DNA from 2 places in the Succinispira mobilis DSM 6222 genome. Region 1 is predicted to be linked to the other one. Evidence: predicted binding sites of a transcription regulator. Region 1 holds the regulator's gene; the other holds the start of a gene.
What was found. The regulator HrcA, encoded in region 1, represses chaperone genes, less so after heat shock. The targets are predictions, from matches to a motif close to TGTTAGCACTCNNNTNANNNGAGTGCTAACA.
Positions count from the first base shown of each region.

Region 2: groES (co-chaperone GroES) is a predicted target of HrcA. The motif match lies at 8,689-8,719, and genes of this name have one in related genera.

Region 1 is NZ_KB913028.1:1,261,085-1,271,524, reverse strand. Features, by position in the region: gene SUCMO_RS0106060 (DNA internalization-related competence protein ComEC/Rec2) at 1-2,012, shown strand, start outside; gene holA (DNA polymerase III subunit delta) at 2,076-3,137, shown strand; gene lepA (translation elongation factor 4) at 3,229-5,025, shown strand; gene hemW (radical SAM family heme chaperone HemW) at 5,027-6,154, shown strand; gene hrcA (heat-inducible transcriptional repressor HrcA) at 6,256-7,275, shown strand; gene SUCMO_RS0106035 (nucleotide exchange factor GrpE) at 7,298-7,849, shown strand; gene dnaK (molecular chaperone DnaK) at 7,889-9,724, shown strand; gene dnaJ (molecular chaperone DnaJ) at 9,750-10,440, shown strand, end outside.
Region 2 is NZ_KB913028.1:1,640,624-1,651,063, forward strand. Features, by position in the region: gene SUCMO_RS0107770 (sodium ion-translocating decarboxylase subunit beta) at 1-662, shown strand, start outside; gene larAH10 (NPN-dependent 2-hydroxyacid racemase, LarAH10 family) at 972-2,261, shown strand; gene SUCMO_RS0107780 (hypothetical protein) at 2,287-2,718, shown strand; gene alr (alanine racemase) at 2,762-3,886, opposite strand; gene tsaE (tRNA (adenosine(37)-N6)-threonylcarbamoyltransferase complex ATPase subunit type 1 TsaE) at 4,022-4,498, shown strand; gene tsaB (tRNA (adenosine(37)-N6)-threonylcarbamoyltransferase complex dimerization subunit type 1 TsaB) at 4,479-5,177, shown strand; gene rimI (ribosomal protein S18-alanine N-acetyltransferase) at 5,161-5,613, shown strand; gene tsaD (tRNA (adenosine(37)-N6)-threonylcarbamoyltransferase complex transferase subunit TsaD) at 5,632-6,636, shown strand; gene SUCMO_RS0107810 (histidine kinase N-terminal domain-containing protein) at 6,669-8,063, shown strand; gene SUCMO_RS0107815 (ANTAR domain-containing response regulator) at 8,065-8,655, shown strand; gene groES (co-chaperone GroES) at 8,757-9,041, shown strand; gene groL (chaperonin GroEL) at 9,093-10,440, shown strand, end outside.

The DNA.
Region 1 (10,440 bases):
TTATAGGCAAGTTGACTGCCAATACTAATGATTCTAAACTACACTTAATAAATGATTTTAAGGTTAAAGTATATCTGCCGAAAAAACATATACAGAAATTTTCTATGAATAATATAGATAAGCTAGCTTTTAAAGGTAAAATAAGTAGATTTGAGAGTTTTAATAATCCTAGCAATATGGATTATCATAAACGCAATTTATTAAAAAATATTATTGGTAAGGTTCGAGTCGATAATGCTGATATTAACTTTAAAAATTCTAGTTCTGAGTTTAAACTAAATTATTTTTCAATACTTGTTGATAAATATTTTGCAAAACTGGAGGATTTTTTACCAGAAAACCAGATAGCGATTTTGAAAACATTAGTGGTGAGACCTGATGCCAATCTTTCAGGAGAAATTTATCGCGATTTTTCTAAAACTGGGCTAATACATATTTTGTGTATTTCGGGGACACACCTTTCGATAATTTCGTTTACTTTGTATCATATATTAGAACAAATTTTTTCTAGCCATATAATTCCGGCTTGTTTAACTTTGTTAATTAGCTGGCTGTATGTTAGTATAACAAATATGGATACGCCTATATTAAGAGCATTGTTTTTAAATACTCTATTAATTTTAGGAATAATAATAAAGCGTAAAGCATTTTTGCCCACTACTTTTGCTTTTGTGACTGTCATTTTTTTAGCTTATAAGCCTTTATTTATGCTAGATATCACTTTTCAACTATCTTTTTTAGCAACTGCAAGTTTGATTTTTTTGTATCCGCACCTTGAAAACTTTAATGAGATAATAGGGTGTGAAAAATTTTTTTGGGCACCTATAGCAGCAATTTTAAGTGTTCAAATACTAATATTACCTATTATTCTTTCTAATTTTCACCAGATTTCCTTAACATTGTTTTTTAGCAATTTTATTTTATTACCGATATTACAAATTAGTATAGTTTTTATTTTTTTTACAAGTTTTCTATTCTATTTGCTATACCCTTTAGGAAAAGTATTGATAATTGTAATTAGTATAATTTTAAGTATAGTTATAAAATTTAATTCTATTTTGGCAGGGATTACAATGTTAAATATATACACTGGGGATATTCCTAAATTTTTGTATTTAATATACTATTTAGCTGTAATAGGTTTTACGGTTAAAACGCCTAATGTAATATTTGCGCAATTTAGTAAAATTATTTTTGTCATAATTCTGCTTTCAATGTTATTTTGTTCTTATCGAAGAGATGGTTTTGCCCAGATGCACTTTATTGATGTAGCGCAAGGCGATGCTTGTTTAATTATAAGTAAAAATAAAAGAAGTATTTTGATTGACACCGGCGGTCTAGAGTATAGTAAGCTAGATATTGGGGAAGAGGTAATTGTACCTTACTTGCGATATCACGGAATAGAAAGTGTTGATTACTTGTTATTATCACATAATCATTATGATCATGTTGGTGGTAGCTTTGCTTTAGCTAAAGAGATACCAATTCAAAATATTATTTTAGCTAATGAGGCCTCTAGAGACAATGATTTTATTAAACGGCTTTTGCTTTTTTCACCTAAAGCAAAAGTAGTAATTCCAGAAAACAATCAAAAATTCGTGCTTGACAATCTTAACTTTGAATTTCTTCACTGCCCAGCTAATGAAACTAAAGATGAAAATGATAGTTTAGTTTTAAAAATTTTTTTTGATAAGTACAAATTACTATTTACAGGTGACATTAGTTCTGAACTAGAACAGAACCTAAAGCTAAACAAAGAAAGAATTAATGTACTAAAAGTTGCCCATCATGGTTCGCGAAACTCTACGTCTGAATATTTATTAAATACTACACATCCTCAAGTTGCTGTTATATCTGCCGGTCGTAGGAATCCTTTTGGTCATCCACATCAAGAAACATTAACACGATTAAGTTTAATTAACAGCAAAATTTATCGAACAGATCTCAACGGTGCAATTACAATATCTTTTGATAATGAAAGAATGACTGTTAATAAATATTTGAACTATTAAAAATTGTTATGTAAGATTAATTTTGCTATAATATAATGCATTAATCAAAGAGGAGCGGTTTTTATGGATAATATATATCTACTTTTAGATAAATTTAAAACAAGAAATGACTTGAAAAACTGCACAATTCTTTTAGGCGATGAAACCTACTATCAAGATAAAGTATTGAAACTGTACAAGGAGCTTTTATTTAGAGAAACATTAAATTCCAACCAAGAATCTAACATCTACCATTATGAAAAAATTAATGCTGAAAACCTAGAACACTTTAAAGAAAATTTGTATTCAGGTGGGTTTTTTTCTGAAGTAAGATTATTTATTATCAGAGATAGTAGTATCTTTACAGTTAAAAAACATTCTGAAGAGTTGCTCGAAAAATTTTTAGTTATAATAAATGATATTCCGGAAGATTGCTATGTTATTTTTATAATCGATAACTTAGAAAAAGGTTTAAAAAATTTTAAAGACTATCAAAAAAATAAAGTATATAAGGATTTGGAACAGCGAGCTACTTGCTTTAGCTGTATTAAACCTAGATATTATGAAATAAAGGGTTGGTTAACACAAGAAATAAAACGAAGAAAGTTAAATTTTACAAAAGAAGCATATGAAAGTATTTGGCAATATTGCAACTATACAGATAATATAGCTTTGAGTATTTTAGATAATGAATTTGACAAAATTGCCTTGTATACAAATCCGACAGAAACAATAACTCGTAAAAAACTTCTAGAAATATCACAGCTAAGTATGCAAGTTTCGGTATATAGATTAGTAGAGTATTTGCAAAAAAAAGAGACTAATAATGTCTTGGGAATTTGGCATGAACTCGCTAGGGAAAATTTTCCTATTGAAGCTATAATATCGCCTTTAGCGGCTCAAATAAAAAAAATTATTCATTTAAAAAGGGCTCAGGAAAACGGAATGAACCTTAACGATTTTGCTAAGGAATATAAACTTTCTAGCTATATAGTGAATAAATTAATAACAGAAAGTGTTTATTTAAGTATTGAAGAACTTAAAGAGCTACATAATGAAATGGTAGAATTTTTATTTTCCTTGCGGAGCGGATTTAAAGAGTATCTTGATTTTCAATTTATACTAATAAAATTCTGTAATCGCTAAATATTGGCTAAAACAGTTAAAAAATGATATAATATAAGGATATATAATGGAAATGATATATTGTCTTATAACATAGGAGAGGATAAATTTAATGCAACAAGAACAAATTCGTAATTTCTCTATTATCGCCCATATTGATCATGGGAAATCAACTTTAGCGGATCGCCTTATTGAGAGTACTGGTACACTATCTAGTAGAGAGATGGAATCGCAGGTTTTAGATAAGCTAGACTTAGAACGCGAAAGAGGTATTACCATTAAAGCGCAAGCTGTTCGAATTAACTATAAAGCAAATGATAATCAAGAATATATGTTGAACTTAATAGACACTCCTGGGCATGTTGATTTCACCTATGAAGTTTCTAGGGCTTTAGCTGCCTGTGAAGGAGCTTTGCTAGTTGTTGATGCAACACAAGGGATAGAAGCGCAAACCTTAGCGAATGTATATTTAGCTTTAGAACATGACTTGGAAATAATTCCTGTAATAAACAAGATAGATTTGCCAAGTGCAGACCCCGAGCGCGTTAAAAAAGAAATTGAAGAAGTTATTGGAATTGATGCAAGTGAAGCAATTTTAGTTAGTGCTAAAACTGGAATGGGTACAGCAGATGTTCTTGAAGCTATAGTAAAAAGAGTACCGCCACCCAAAGGGAATTTGCAGCAGCCACTTACGGCTCTTGTTTTTGATTCACATTTTGACGCATATAAAGGAGTAATTCTTTATGTTAGAGTCATGGATGGTGAAATAAAAAAAGGTATGCAGATCAAAATGATGGCAACAGAAAAAGTTTTTGAAGTAACTGAAGTTGGGGTGTTTAAGCCTAATTTAGTTAATGTTGAAAAATTAAGTGTTGGTCAAGTAGGATTTTTTGCTGCTAGCATAAAAAATGTCAAAGATGCCCGTGTTGGGGATACTGTTACAGACAATAATAACCCCGCACCTCAAATGCTTCCAGGATATAAAAAAGCCACCTCAATGGTGTTTTGTGGCCTATATCCTGTAGAAAATTCTGAGTATGATTCATTACGAGACGCTTTAGAAAAACTACAATTAAACGATGCATCCCTATCTTTTGAACCAGAAACTTCTATTGCCTTAGGTTTTGGTTTCCGTTGCGGATTTTTGGGGTTATTGCATATGGATGTTATTAAAGAACGGTTAGAGCGCGAATATAATTTAAGCTTAATAACAACAGCACCAAACGTTATCTATAATGTTTATCGAACTAATGGTGAGATGGAGGTAATTGATAATCCATCTAAAATGCCTGACCCTACAGTTATAGATCGCATTGAAGAACCTTATGTAAATGCAACAATAATTGTGCCCTCAGAATACGTAGGTGCAGTAATGGAGTTGTCACAGGAAAAACGTGGGGAATATCAAAATATGACTTATGTTGATACAGCCAGAGTAATGTTACATTACCTACTGCCTTTAAGCGAAATTATTTATGATTATTTTGATAGAATGAAATCGGCTACTAGAGGCTATGCATCTTTAGATTATGAATTAACTGGCTACAAGCCTTCAGCATTAGCAAAACTTGATATTTTATTAAACGGTGAACCGGTGGATGCTTTGTCCGCAATTGTACATCGTGATAGTGCGCAGTATCGTGGACGACAATTAGCTGAAAAACTTAGAGCTTTAATTCCACGCCAAATGTTTGAAATTCCAATTCAAGCTGCAATTGGCAATAAGGTAATTGCTCGTGAAACTGTAAAGGCAATGCGCAAAGATGTTTTAGCAAAATGTTATGGTGGCGATATTAGTCGTAAACGCAAATTATTAGAAAAACAAAAAGAAGGGAAAAAACGCATGAAGCAAGTGGGAAGTGTAGAACTACCACAAGAAGCTTTTATGGCAATTTTAAAAATGGATTAATATGATTCAAGCAATATATATTCATATTCCTTTTTGTTTAAAAAAATGTTTTTACTGTGATTTTCCATCTTTTACATACAAAGAGGAAGAACTGATTGAGCAATACGTTCAAAGTCTTATCTGTGAAATAAATAGTACGAAAATAAATTTAGAGGAGGGTGCCACTTTGTATTTTGGAGGTGGCACACCTTCTTTATTGTCGCTCACACAACTAGAAAGCATTTTTAGCGCTTTATTAAACAACGGGTGGTCTTTTAGCGAAGTTAGTTTAGAAGCAAATCCTGGTACTGTTTCAAAAGATAAATTACGTGGTTTTAAAGAGATAGGCATAAATCGTCTTAGTTTTGGAGTTCAAAGTTTTAATAATAAACTTTTGCGAAATATAGGCAGAATTCATAACAGAGAGGAAGCTATTCAGGCAATTTTGTGGGCACAAGAAGCAGGTTTTAAGAATATTAATATTGATCTAATGAATTCTCTGCCCAAACAAAGTATTTATGATGTATATGAAGATTTACTGCTAGCAATTGAACTAGAACCAACCCATGTTTCCGCTTATGCTCTAAAAATAGAAGAAAACACTATTTTCTATAAATTAGCGGCTGGAGATGATAATTTCCAGCCAAATGATCTAATCCAAGAGCGAATGTATGATTTAATTCCTAGAGTTTTAGAGAATAATGGATTTAAAAGATACGAAATTTCTAATTTTGCTAAACCAAATTATGAATGCCGGCACAATAAGGTATACTGGCATTATCGAAATTACTTTGCGTTTGGTTTAGGTGCTTGCTCTTTTTATGGGCACAAAAGAGCAACTAATACCTTTGTATTGGAAGAATATCTTATGTTGAAAACAAATCTTCACAATACTATTCGTGAAGTAGAAAATATAACTGCTGCCGATTACCAAAGTGAATATATTTTTATGAATTTACGTCTAGTTGAAGGCTTAAACTGTATTACTTATGCCAACAAGTTCTCAGAAGATATACTAGTAAGATACGCTGAAATAATTGAAAGGCATCTTAAAGCAGGCCTCTTGTTTTTTCCTGAAAAAAACATTTTAGCTCTGACAGAGCGCGGTTTTAAATATAGTAATTTAGTTTTTAGAGATTTTATTAATTAAATAAAATTTGCTCTTGACAATTTTATTTAACAATGTTATTTTATACACAGGTGTTAGCACTCTAACAAAATGAGTGCTAACAAAGTAAGAGGTGTTATGCGATGCTTACAGAAAGAAAAAAAAGAATCTTACAGATGATTGTAGATTATTATGTAGCTACTGCAGAACCTGTTGGTTCACGAACTATTGCACGTAATTTTGCCCTAGGCATTAGTCCTGCTACAATAAGAAATGAAATGTCTGATTTGGAAGCCCTGGGATATTTAGAACAACCTCATACATCTGCGGGAAGAATACCTTCCTCAAAAGGTTATCGTTTATATGTAGATTCACTAGGGGAACCAGACTTAATTAATGAAAATGAACAAATTCTTATTGAGCAATGGTATAAGTCAAGATTACTGCAAATGGATGAAATTTTTCAATTGACGGCTAAAATACTTTCTAGAATGACGAATAATTTGTCCGTGGTCACCGCATATCAGGAAAATCATATAAAATTTAACTACATAAAATTTCTACCATTAGATTCGCAACGAGCGATTTTACTTTTAGTAACAGAAGATGGTGTAGTTGAAAATAGTATTGTAAAATTGCCTGAAGGTGTAGCTTTTAGTGATCTTGATAGTGTTGCACAACGTATTACTACTAAGCTTGCAGGTATTCCATTGCAAGACATTCAACAACAGTCAATTCGAGAGACATACCGTGATATAGTCTTTGATGAAGGTTTGCATCAGGGGCTTTTGGATTTGGTGAAACAAATTCATGAGCAACGCCATGAGGGAAAAGTTTATCTTGGTGGAACAACACAAATGCTGAAAAACCCAGAATTTAATAGTGTTAATCGAGTGCGTGAGTTGTTGCAAATCGTAGAAGAGCGTAGACTTTTAAAGGATATTTTAAATTCATCTAACGAAAACTTTGGTATTCAAATTAGCATCGGTGCAGAAAATAAATTTTCTGGAATACAAGACTGTAGTGTAGTTCGTGCAACTTACAATATAAATGGACAATTTGCCGGTACATTAGCAGTATTAGGCCCGACGAGGATGGAATACGCGAAGATAATTGCAGTGATGAATTTTCTGGAAAATTATCTACGGAAAATTTTACGATAAATAAAAAGTTAAGGGTGAAGATATGCAAGAAAAAAATGATATCAAAGAAAACATTGCTAATACTGAAATTTCAGAAGAAATTATAGCTGATTCAGAAATGAATGAAACCACTACAGAAGAACAAAATTTAAGTTTTGCTCTAGATGAAGATAATTCTAAAGTCGAAGAATTACAAAATAGTATTATGCGCCTAAAAGCAGATTTTGATAATTATAAGAGAAGAACACAGGAAGAAAGAGAGCAATTAGCCACTTTTGTTACTGCTGATGTAATTAGTAAAATCTTACCAGTTTTAGACAGTTTTAAGAGAGCTCAAGATAGTTTACCAAATACTGTTGATGAAAATATCAAAACCGGTTTGGATATGATTTTGAAGCAATTTGAGCAAGCATTTACCAATATTGGTGTTGAGAAAATTGTTACTGAGGGAAAATTTGATCCAGAACTTCATGAAGCTATGATGCGAGGTGATAATCCAGATTTAGAAGAAGGAAGTATTGAAATGGTTTTCGAAGAAGGCTATCGCTATAAAAATAAAGTAGTGCGTCATTCTAAAGTTAAAGTAGTAGGTTAAAAAATTTTATTTATGAGTATTTAGAGGGGGATATTTAAAATGGCAAAAGTAATAGGTATAGACTTAGGGACAACAAATTCATGTGTTGCTGTAATGGAAGGTGGAGAAGCGGTAGTAATTCCTAATCCGGAAGGAGCAAGAACTACTCCATCCGTAATTGGTTTTTCTAAAACGGGAGAAACTTTAATTGGGCAATTAGCTAAAAGACAAGCTGTTTCAAATCCAGAGGGAACAGTTATTTCTATCAAAAGACATATGGGCACTACTTATAAAGAAAATAAAGCAGGTAAAGAATATACGCCACAAGAGCTTTCGGCAATGATATTGCAAAAATTAAAAGAAGATGCTGAAAAATACCTTGGAGAAAAAGTAACACAAGCTGTAATCACAGTACCAGCTTATTTTACGGACAGTCAAAGACAAGCTACTAAAGATGCAGGTAAAATAGCAGGTTTAGAAGTTCTAAGAATAATCAACGAGCCTACAGCTGCGGCTTTAGCCTATGGAATAGATAAATCAGATGACCATACTATCTTAGTTTATGACTTAGGTGGTGGTACTTTTGATGTATCGATTTTGGAATTAGGCGATGGTGTATTTGAAGTATTAGCGACAAATGGTAATAATTTACTTGGTGGTGACGATTTCGACCAAAGAATTATGGATTACTTGGTTGCGGAATTTAAAAAAGCAGAAAGTATTGATTTATCCAAGGATAAAATGGCTATGCAACGTTTGAAAGAAGCGGCAGAGAAAGCTAAAATTGAACTTTCGGGAGTATTAACTACTAATGTTAATCTACCATTTATTACAGCCGATGCAAGTGGTCCTAAACACATGGATATTAGTATTACTAGAGCGAAATTTGATGAGTTGACCGCAGATCTTGTTGAGAAAACAATGGAGCCAACTCGCAAGGCTTTAGATGACGCTAAATTATCACCTAAAGATATAAATCGTGTAATTTTAGTAGGTGGTTCAACAAGAATCCCTGCAGTTCAAGAAGCAATTAAAAGGTTTATTGGCAAAGAACCGCATCGCGGTGTAAATCCAGACGAATGTGTAGCTCTCGGTGCGGCTATTCAAGCCGGAGTTCTTTCTGGCGATGTAAAAGATGTTTTATTGCTTGATGTTACACCGCTTTCTTTAGGAATTGAAACTCTAGGCGGGGTATTTACTAAGATTATTGAAAGAAATACAACTATTCCAACTTCCCGCAAACAAGTGTTTTCTACTGCTGCAGACAACCAACCAGCTGTAGATATTCATGTTCTACAAGGTGAGCGCGAAATGGCTGCAAATAATAAGACTTTAGGAAGATTTGAGTTATCAGGAATTCCACCAGCACCTCGTGGAGTACCTAAAATTGAAGTAGAATTTGATATTGATGCAAATGGTATTGTTAACGTTAAAGCGAAAGATTTAGGAACTGGTAAAGAACAAAAAATTACAATTACGTCTTCTGGCGGATTATCTAATGAAGAAGTTGAAAGAATGGTAAAAGAAGCTGAAGCTAACGCTGCAGAAGATAAAAAACGTAAAGAAGTAATAGAAGCTCGAAATCAAGCAGATTCACTTGTGTATCAAGCTGAAAAAACAATCAAAGATATGGAAGGCAAAGGAGAAGAGGCTTTAGTTGAAAAAGTGAAGACTGCAGTCGAAACTTTAAAGAAAACTTTAGAATCTGACGATGTTGAAGCAATTAAAAAAGATACTGAAGAGTTAACTAAACCACTATATGAGTTATCAGCGGCTCTTTATAAACAAAATGAAGAGCAAGCTGGTCCTACTGATGCGACAAGTTCAGCAGACGATAAAAAATCAGATGATAATATTGTAGATGCTGAGGTTGTAGATGAGGATAAAAAGAAATAACTTTTAAATTTAGGATGGTGTAGTTGTGAGTAAAAGAGATTACTATGAAGTCCTTGGTTTAAACAAGGGTGCTTCTGATGATGAATTAAAGAAAGCCTACAGAAAATTGGCTAGACAATATCATCCTGATGTAAACAAAGATAATCCTGAAGCTGCAGAAAAATTTAAAGAACTATCTGAAGCATATGCCATATTGTCTGATCCTGAAAAAAAGAGCCGTTATGATCAAATGGGTCACGCAGCTTTTGAGGGTGGTTCAGGATTCTCTGGTGCAGAGGGTTTTGATTTCAGTGGTTTTGGCGGGGGATTTGAAGATATTTTCGAAAATTTCTTTGGTGGCGGTGGAGGGCGTTCGCGCCATCGCGGCCCAGAACCAGGAGCAGATCTGCGTTATGATTTGGAAATAACATTTGAAGAAGCAGCTTTTGGGGTAGAAAAGAAAATTTCTGTAAACAAACAAGAAAAATGTGATTCTTGCAATGGTACTGGTGCCAATGAAAATAGCAAGGTAGAGACTTGTAGTGAGTGTAATGGGACTGGTCAAGTTAAGGTAATGCAAAATACACTTTTTGGAAGAATGGCTACTGTTACAACTTGCCCAAAATGTCGCGGTGAAGGAAAAACAATTAAAGATCCTTGTAAAAGATGTCAAGGTAAAGGAAGATTACGTAAAGGGAAAGATATTACAGTTAAAATTCCTGCTGGGGTAGATACAG
Region 2 (10,440 bases), 380 kb from region 1:
AGCTTGCCCCACATTTACTTGGCGCAATTGCGGTTGCTGCTTACTCTTATATGTCACTAGTTCCACTTATTCAACCACCTATCATGAAACTTTTCACTAGTGAAGCTGATAGATGTATCGTTATGGAACAACTTCGCCCAGTAACTAAATTTGAAAAATTAGTATTCCCTGTAGTCGTAACTATTATCGTAAGTTTGTTGTTACCACCTGTAACTTCTCTTATCGGGATGTTAATGCTTGGTAATATATTTAGAGAATCCGGCTGTACACAACGTCTTTCTGAAACATCAGAAAATGCGTTGATTAATATAGTAACAATTTTCTTAGCAACTGGTACTGGTTTGACAATGGCTGCTGAAACTTTCTTGACTCTTGACACAATTTTAATTATTTGTCTTGGTCTTATTGCTTTCTGTGCTGGTACTGCAGCAGGTGTTATTTTCGGTCAAATTATGAAAATCGCTTCTGGTGGTAAAGTAAACCCACTTATCGGTTCAGCTGGCGTTTCTGCTGTACCAATGGCAGCGCGTGTATCTCAAATCGTTGGTCAACAAGCTAATCCTTCAAACTTCCTTTTAATGCATGCTATGGGACCAAACGTAGCTGGGGTTATTGGTACAGCTGTAGCAGCTGGTACAATGCTTGCAATGCTTAAAGGTTAAGATTTGTAGTTCAAATTAATTCCTCTAAAATTTACTCATATATTTGGAGGTATGCCGAAAATAGTTTTTTGTATTGCATCCACAAAAAATTATCTTAAGCAATTTTCCAGAAGCAACCAAAAAACTGTGTTGTCTAGTGTGCTTTAATATATACTGGAGCGTATATTATTGATAGTACATGAGATGACACAGTTTTTATTTTATTTAAAGCTAAAACCACCTAAATAATATAAACTTTATTGTTAAAAAAAGCTAGTTGTTATATAATGATATGTGTTTTTAATTAATATTTGTAATGAGGTGTATTCAATGGAAAAAACTTACTCTTTAAAAATCGGTAAAGAAAAAATGCAACTTGTACTACCTGAAAGCAAGGTTTTATATCACATCGAAGGCAATGAGTATCCCCCGATAACTGATTTAGCCAGCGCTATTGCTGCGGCTATTAATAATCCCATTGATAGTAAGCCTCTTGCCCAAATCGTAACCCCAGGAGATAAAGTTGCTATTTTAGCTAGTGATGTCACGCGTGCTTGGCTAAAAATGGACCAATTCCTACCTATAATTCTCAACAATTTAAATAGCTTTGGTATTCCCGATCAAGATATTTTTTTAGTTAATGCTACGGGAACACACCGGGCACATACTGAAGCCGAGAACATTATAACTTACGGACAAGAAATCGTAAATCGGATTAAAATTTACCAACATAACGCCTATGATAATGATAATTTACTGGAACTTGGCGTAACCAGCCGAGGCACACCAGTGTTTTTAAATAAATTAGTTTGCCAAGCTGATAAAGTTATTCTAACGGGCGGCACTGTATATCACTTGATGGCTGGCTATGGTGGTGGTCGCAAAAGTGTTATGCCTGGTATTAGCGGGGATAAAACCGTTCAGGCTAATCATAGTATCGCTATGCATCCTGAAGTTGGTAAAGGAGTCAATCCCCTTTGTCAAGCCGGAGCTACAACTGGCAATCCTTTGCATGAAGATATGGTTGAAGTAGCTCAAATGCTAAACCCAGACTTTTTAATAAATTTTGCTTACAATGCCAATGGTGAATTTGCCGAAGTTGTCGCTGGCAATTGGCTAACGGCTTGGGAGAAATGTTGTCAATATGTTGATAAAATCTTTGGCATAGAAATCAATAAACAGGCAGATTTAGTAATTGCGACTGCTGGTGGTTTTCCTAAAGATATTAATCTTTATCAAGGTTCCAAAACTGTTGATAATGCCTATTTTGCTTGTAAACAAGGCGGCACAATTATATTTTTATTAGAATGCCCAGATATTTATGAACCGCCGGCTTTTACACAATGGTTGCGGTTTGAAGACATCCAAGAATTTGAAAATGCTGTACGCGCTGATTTTTCTATTCCAGCTTTTATCGCTTTCAAACTGACCGATACTGCGCAAAAATACAATTGTATTGCTGTTACTAAGCCAGAAAATTTTGAAGTATTTAAACGAGTAGGGATGAAAACTGCAACTAATTTAGACGAAGCCTACGCTTTAGCACAAGAAAGTTTACCAAAGAACTTTACGGTAACTCTAATGCCACAAGGCGCAAATACTTTGCCAATTATTAAATAAACTGTTTTTAGGAAAGGAAAGTTAAATGAACTTTATTGCGGATTGGATAAATTTTTTGCGTAATGATTTAACTGCTACAGGAATTAACCACGAACATATTCCCGCAGAACTTATTCCTCAATACTACCTTGCTGTCTTAGACAAACTTAAGTGGAGTCGCGACAACAACATTGCCCTAGATATCTCTACTTTGAGTAGTCTAAACGATGTATCTATTATGGCTGCCGCTGGAGAACTTGCCCTTAAGTGCCAACAAGAAATTGCCGCTAATGAATCTTATATTAAAGAGAATGAACAATTAATTCATAATTCTTTATTAAAACAATGTCCTGAATTAACAGATGAAAAATACACAATTTTTCTAAATTGGCAAACTTGGGATGAATGTGAATTAGTTTGGGAGTTTAGCGAATCTAAAATAGCCCTAAAAGAAAAATTAAAATTACGCTTAAACTAAAGTAATACCCCCTACATTTTATAAAAATGTAGGGGGCTTATTCTCATAGTTCACTTATATATTCACGTTTCAAATTGCCTTTTAAGCCACAAACCAGTTCATAATTAATTAAGCCAGCCTGCTTAGCCAAGTAGTCTACAGTTATTTGTTCAAGATTATTACCACCAATCAATTGAACTTCGTCGCCAACAGCTATTTCGGCTTTATTTAGACCTAAATCCACCATTAAAGTACTCATACAAATATTGCCGACAATCGGATACATTTTATTTTTTATCAACACTGCTGCTTTATTAGAGAGATTTCGCGGATAACCTTCTGCATAACCTACTGGAATTGTAGCAATCTGCGTAGAATTTTGTGCTGTAAAAGTCCCCGAGTAACCAATTTTTTCTAAACTCTCTATTTCTTTTATAAATAGCACTTTACTTTTAAAACTCAAAACTGGCTTTAAAGCTGATAAGTCTACGGGAATATTTTCATCAGGCTTTAAACCATACAAAGCTATTCCTGCTCTTACGGTATTTCCATATAGTGGCTCTAAAACAAAAATGCCTGCGCTATTAGCAATACTTATTATTTCAATTGAATCAATTACTTGGGAAATTTGCGCTACTGCCTGCTTGAATTTTTCAAGTTGTTGCTGCGTAAATTCATTAAACCCAGCATCTGCACTAGCTAAATGCGTAGTCACACCTTTAAGCTCGATATTATTGCATTGTAATATGTAGTTAGCATAATTAGCCGCTTCCGAATATTTAATACCAATTCTATTCATCCCTGTATCAACTTTCAAAACTACTTTTGCCTTTATTTTAGCTTCTTCAGCAAATTTTTCTAGCTGCTCTAGTTGTTGATAACTACAAACAGTGAGCATTATATCATTTTGCAAACATTGACAGTATTCATCAAAGTCAATTAAAGAAATTATTAGAATGGGTATTTTGATCCCTGCTAACCTTAGTTCCAAAGCCTCCGGCAAATTTGTCACTGCTAAGTAATCAACTCCTTGGTTAACTAAACATTTACTTACCTCAACTGCGCCATGCCCGTAAGCATTAGATTTCACAATTGCCATAACCTTCATTTTTTCCCCAATTTTACTTCTAATAACTTGTAAATTATTGTTTAAATTATCTAGATTTATCAAAATGCTTGTAGCACTCATTTTTCAACCTTCTTTTCTGATTCTTTTTTGTAAAAACAGCTTTTTTTTGCTATACTAGGCATTATGGAATACCAAGATATTATACAACTTTCTTCCAAAAAAATATATATTTTTCTTATATAATGAGGTGTTATTTTGATTGAAATTATAGCCCACGATCTTACAGCTACTATAAATATTGCTAAGCTGTTAGCACAAAAAATTGATTTTCCGTTTAATTTGTGTCTAGACGGTGATTTAGGTGCTGGTAAAACCACCTTCGCCCGAGCTTTTCTCGAAACTTTAGGTGTTGCTCCTGAAACAATCTCCAGTCCAACTTTTACAATTGTAAACGAATATTCAACGGCTACGGCTGTTATTAATCATATCGATTTATATCGTATCAACAATTATCAAGAATTAGATGCTCTAGGCTATTTGGAACTACTTAATTATGCACAAGTTAACTTAATTGAATGGAGTTCACTTTTTCCTAACTATAAACCTTCTGAAACCATTGAACTTGCTATTAAGTTAGTTTCCTCCAACGAAAGAGTATTAATCTTTTCTGCCACTAATCAAAAACTAGCTAAGTTATTACAGGAGTTAAAAAATGATTATTTTGTCAATTGATACCTCAACTAAGATTTGTTCTTTAGCTATATCTAAAGCCGATAAACTGCTGGCTCAATGGTATGTAGATAGCGGTCGAACACATTCAACTGGAATTATGTTGCAACTGCAACTTCTCTTAGAGCGTTCGGCAATCAACAAGCATAGTTTAAATGCCATAGCCGTAAATATCGGGCCTGGCTCTTTCACCGGCTTACGCATTGGTTTAAGCCTTGCTAAAGCTCTTGCTCTTGCCTTAAAAATACCTTTAATTGGGATCTCTTCGGCTGATGTTTTAAGTTACAATGCTCTTTATACAAACCAGTATGTAGCAACATTGATCGATGCCCAAAGAAATAATTTTTATTATACTTTATATAAAAATCATCACAATACTTTTATAAAAATAACTGATACATCTATCCACTCCGACAAAAACATCATTAGTACTCTTAGCGAAATACCAGAGTCAGTTTTACTAGTAGGTGATTTTTCTCCTGATTTATTCGCGGAACAATCTAAAAATATCATAATTCCTCACGATGCAGCACGTTTCCCCCATGCTAGCAATTTAGGTCTTTTAGCCAATATAAAGCTACTAGCTGGAAATGTTGATTCCGCAACAACCTTAAAAATAGACTATATTAAACCATCTGAAGCCGAAATTGTTTGGGAGCAAAAAAATGCACAAAAGAACTGATTTTGTAATTAGAAAAATGACTTGCCAAGATATCCCGGCTTTGTTAGAGGTCGAAACAGATGTTTTTACCACAACTTGGTCTGAACAAGCTTTTTTAGATGAATATAATAACCCCTTAACAACTTATCTACTAATCTGTGAACAACAGCAGGTTATTGGCTATGCTGGTTTTTGGTTAGTTGTAGATGAAGCTCAAATCACTAATGTAGCTGTCAAACAAAATTGGCAAGGCTTAGGTTTAGGTCGAGAACTAATGCAGGCTCTAATTAAAGAAGCCCGCAAACAAAAAGCACAAAGCATTTCTCTTGAAGTTCGAGCTAGTAATCTAGTAGCTCAGAATTTGTATACCTCTTTAGGGTTTCAGGAGGTAGGAATACGTCCTGGCTACTATTTAGACAATCAGGAAAATGCTTTGCTGATGCAGCTGATCATATAATTTTGAGGAGTGACTTTTTTGAAACGAATTTTAATTTTAGGTATTGAAACCAGCTGTGACGAAACCTCGATTTGTGTTTTAGAAAACGGCAAAAAAATCTTAGCTAATATTATCTCTACCCAAATTCCAGTACACCAAAAATTTGGTGGTGTAGTTCCGGAAATAGCTTCCCGCGAACATCTTGACCATATAGCGCCCGTACTCGAAGAGGCTCTTTTAGAAGCCAAAATTGAATTGTCAGAAATTGCAGCTATTGCTGTTACTTACGGACCTGGTCTAGTGGGTGCGCTTTTAGTTGGACTATCCTTTGCTAAAGGACTCGCCTTTGCTTTAGATAAACCTTTAATTGGTGTCAATCACCTCGAAGGGCATTTTTACGCCAACTATCTCTGCCACCCAGAATTAAAACCACCTTTTATTGCTTTAATAGTTTCTGGCGGACACACCTCTTTACTACATGTTGCTGATTTTAATAATTTTACAGTTTTAGGACAAACTCAAGATGATGCTGCCGGTGAAGCTTTCGATAAAGTTGCCCGAGTTTTACAACTAGGATATCCTGGTGGTCCGAAAGTCGATACGTTGGCCCAAACTGGAACTGCTTGTATTCCTTTTCCTGTTGCTAAACTCAAAGGTATTTATGATTTCAGCTTTAGTGGTCTAAAATCAGCTGTTATCAACTATTTACATTCGCAACAACAAAAGAATCTCCCGATTAATCCCGCCGATGTCTGTGCTAGTTTTCAAACCGCTATTGTGAGTGCTTTGGTTGAAAAAAGCCTTTTAGCCTTAACTAATCACAATTTGAATAGGCTAGTCTTAGCTGGCGGTGTTTCTGCCAACAGTAAACTCCGCGCGGAATTAGAATTGGCACTAAAACAAATAGATGCTCAACTTTTTTATCCAAGCAATATTTTATGCACCGATAATGCCGCAATGATAGCTTGTCGCGGCTATTACTTATATGAAAACGGTATATACAGTGACTTAAACTTAAATGCTAATCCAGCTTTAAGAATTTAAATCTAGACTTTATCATAAAAGGGTGAGCGAAATTGCAAAAAATCTTAGCAAATTTTTCTTTAGCAGAACAAACCAAACTAAAATCCATTATGAGTATTCTCAATTTCGCTAGTGATTTATCACATGCGCAAATTAGCATTTATCTGAATTTGCCCAGTGAAAAAGCATTGGTAGTCCTTGCTCAAGCCAAGCCAGAAACTGCTTTTGTCTATTATCGCAAAGAAAATATTGGCAAAAATATTGCTTATATTGACGAACCACTAATTTTTCATGCTTTCAACGTAGGTAGCGCTGTCCAAGGAAAACGTGAATGGGCTTCGGGAATGTTTACTAATATGTATTTACACCCACTTACACTGGACAATCACATTTTTGCCGTAGTCGCTTTAGAATTTGTCGATTCTTTACAATGCTATCCTTCTCAAGGCCTGTTTATGAAAATTGCTATTGAATTACTAGAAAATCCCGAGCAACTTGACGTAAACTTAATAAAAGAACGGTTAAGCACCCGTGATGGGATGATAATCGTTAATAAGGAAGGTTTGATTATCGGTCTTAACAATATTATCCAAAATATCTACTTAACTCTAGGCGTTTCTAAAATTATCTCACGACGTATTACTGACCGAAACTTATTTTTAGATGGATTAATTTCTGCCTATAAAAATAATTTAGCTACAGCCTACGAATTGAAAAAAGATAATCAGATTTTTGCCCAACGCCTTATTCCCATAACGAAAAACAAGCTATTAAAATTTGCCATAATAATCATGGTTGATATTACTGAACTAAAAAAGCGTGATACACAACTTTTGGTAAAATCAGCTGTTATTCAAGAAATTCATCATCGGGTAAAAAACAATCTACAAACTATTGCAAGTTTATTAAGAATCCAAGCCCGCCGTACTGACTCTCCCGAAACTAAACTAGCTTTAAAAGAAAGTATTAATCGAATTTTAAGTATTTCTGTTGTCCATGAGTTTTTGTCCCAGCAAGATCAAGATTTAATAGATGTCCAAATTGTTGGTCGCAATATTTTTGAACTAATTATTAAAAACATGCTTGATCCCGCCATTCAAATTACTACGAAATTTTATGGCAATACCATTATTTTGCCATCAGAACAAGCCAATAGTATCGCTTTAGTAATTAACGAATTAACGCAAAATGCTGTAGAACATGCTTTTATCGGGCGCGAACAAGGGTTTATCAGCCTCAGTATTTACATTACACCCAAAAGCTATTGTATTGAAATTCAAGATGATGGTACTGGCTTACCGCAAAATTTTTGTCTCGAGCAAACGGGTAGTCTAGGCTTACAAATTGTTAAAACTCTAGTTGAAAGTGATTTAGGGGGTAAATTTTCTTTAATGAATAATCTAGGTACCCTAGCAAGAATTGTTATTCCCAAAAATAAGGAGGCTTAAGATGGATAAATTAAAAATATTAATTGCTGATGATGAAAGTATTATTAGAATGGATTTAAAAGAAATGCTCGAAGATGCTGGGCACATTATTATCTCTGAAGCCTCTGATGGACAACAAGCCGTTGAACTTGCACGCAAATTACACCCCGACTTAGTAATAATGGATATTAAAATGCCAATTCTTGACGGGATTGCAGCTTCTAAAATATTAACAACTGAAAAAATTGCTCCTGTTTTATTACTGACTGCTTATAGTCAAAAAGAAATTGTTGAATCTGCGAAAAACTCTGGAGTCCTCGCTTACCTCGTTAAACCGCTGAAAGAAGAACAACTATTTCCCGCTATTGAAATTGCCATATCTCGATTTCTAGAAATTAAAAATTTGGAAGACGAAATCGATAAATTGAAAGATACCATTGAAGTTCGCAAAATTGTCGAAAAAGCCAAGGGTATCCTTATGCAAGTGCATAATTTAACCGAAGACGTAGCTTATAAAAAGTTACAACAATACTGTATGGTTAAGCGAAAAACTCTCAGAGAAGTATCGCTAGCAATTATAAAATCTTTTGAAAACCAGAAAAAAAATACTTGATTTTTTTAGCAAAATTATATATTATATAAACATACTTAGCACTCAGTAATAATGAGTGCTAACAAAATAAAGTTTTACATATTAAGGGGGATTATTGAAAAATGTTAAAACCACTAGCTGACAAAATAATAATTCAAGTAGTTGCTAAAGAAGAAGTTACTAAAAGCGGTATCGTTTTACCTGGTACAGCCCAAGAGAAACCTCAAGAAGGAGTAGTAATTGCTGTAGGTGCTGGACGCATCCTTGACAATGGTAGTCGTGTGACACCAGATGTTAAAGTAAATGATAAAGTAGTTTTTGCTAAATATTCTGGTACAGAGTTTAAATGCAATAATCAAGAATACTTAATTGTATCTGAAAAAGACATTCTTGCTGTAATTCAATAACAACTTTAATTTTAATAAATAAGCATTACATTAAATGGAGGTAATTTATCAATGGCTAAACAAATTTTATTCAACGAAGATGCACGTCGTGCTTTGGAGCGTGGCGTTAATGCACTAGCAAATACTGTAAAAGTTACACTTGGTCCTAAAGGCCGCAATGTTGTTTTAGAGAAAAAATTTGGTGCACCGACAATCACAAATGATGGTGTAACAATTGCCCGCGATATTGAACTAGAAGACGCTTTTGAAAATATGGGCGCTCAACTTGTAAAAGAAGTAGCTACTAAAACCAACGATATCGCTGGTGACGGTACTACCACTGCTACTTTGTTAGCTCAAGCCATGGTACGTGAAGGCATGAAAAACGTAGCTGCTGGTGCTAATCCTATGATTGTAAAAAAAGGTATTCAAAAAGCAGTAAATGTTTTAGTAAGTGAATTGAAAAAAATATCTTCTAAAGTTGAAGATAAGCAAGCAATTGCTCAAGTAGCTTCAATTTCTGCTGCTGATGAAGAAGTTGGCCAACTTATTGCAGACGCGATGGATAAAGTTGGTAAAGATGGCGTTATCACTATTGAAGAATCTAAAACTATGGAAACTGCGATGGAAGTCGTAGAAGGTATGCAATTTGATCGCGGCTATATTTCGCCTTATATGTCTACCGATGCTGACAAAATGGAAGCAGTTCTTTCTGATCCATATATTTTAATCACTGATAGAAAAATCACCATGATCCAAGATCTCTTACCAGTATTAGAGAAAGTGGTTCAACAAGGTAAAGAGCTATTGATTATTGCTGAAGATGTTGAAGGCGAAGCATTAGCTACTTTGGTCGTTAATAAATTGCGTGGTACGTTTAAAGCCGTTGCCGTTAAAGCTCCTGGCTTTGGTGACCGTCGTAAAGCAATGTTAGAAGATATTGCTATCTTAACTGGTGCAACTGTAGTTAGCGAAGAATTAGGTCGTAAATTAGATAGTGTACAAATGGAAGATTTAGGCCGCGCTGCTCAAGTTCGCGTAACTAAAGAAATAACTACTATTGTAGATGGAAATGGTAATAAAGATGACATTAAAGCTCGTGTTGCTCAAGTGCGCGCACAAATCGAAGAAACAACTTCTGATTTTGATCGCGAAAAACTACAAGAGCGCCTAGCTAAAATGGCTGGTGGTGTTGCTGTTATTAAAGTTGGTGCTGCAACTGAAGTAGAGATGAAAGATCGCAAATTACGCATTGAAGATGCTCTAAATGCAACTCGCGCTGCTGTAGAAGAAGGTATTGTTGCTGGTGGTGGTACTAGCTTTATTCAAATCCAAAGCGCTTTAGATGCTATTGATGTTACTGGCGACGAAAAAACTGGTGTAGAACTAGTTAAACGTGCAATTGAAGAACCTGTGCGTC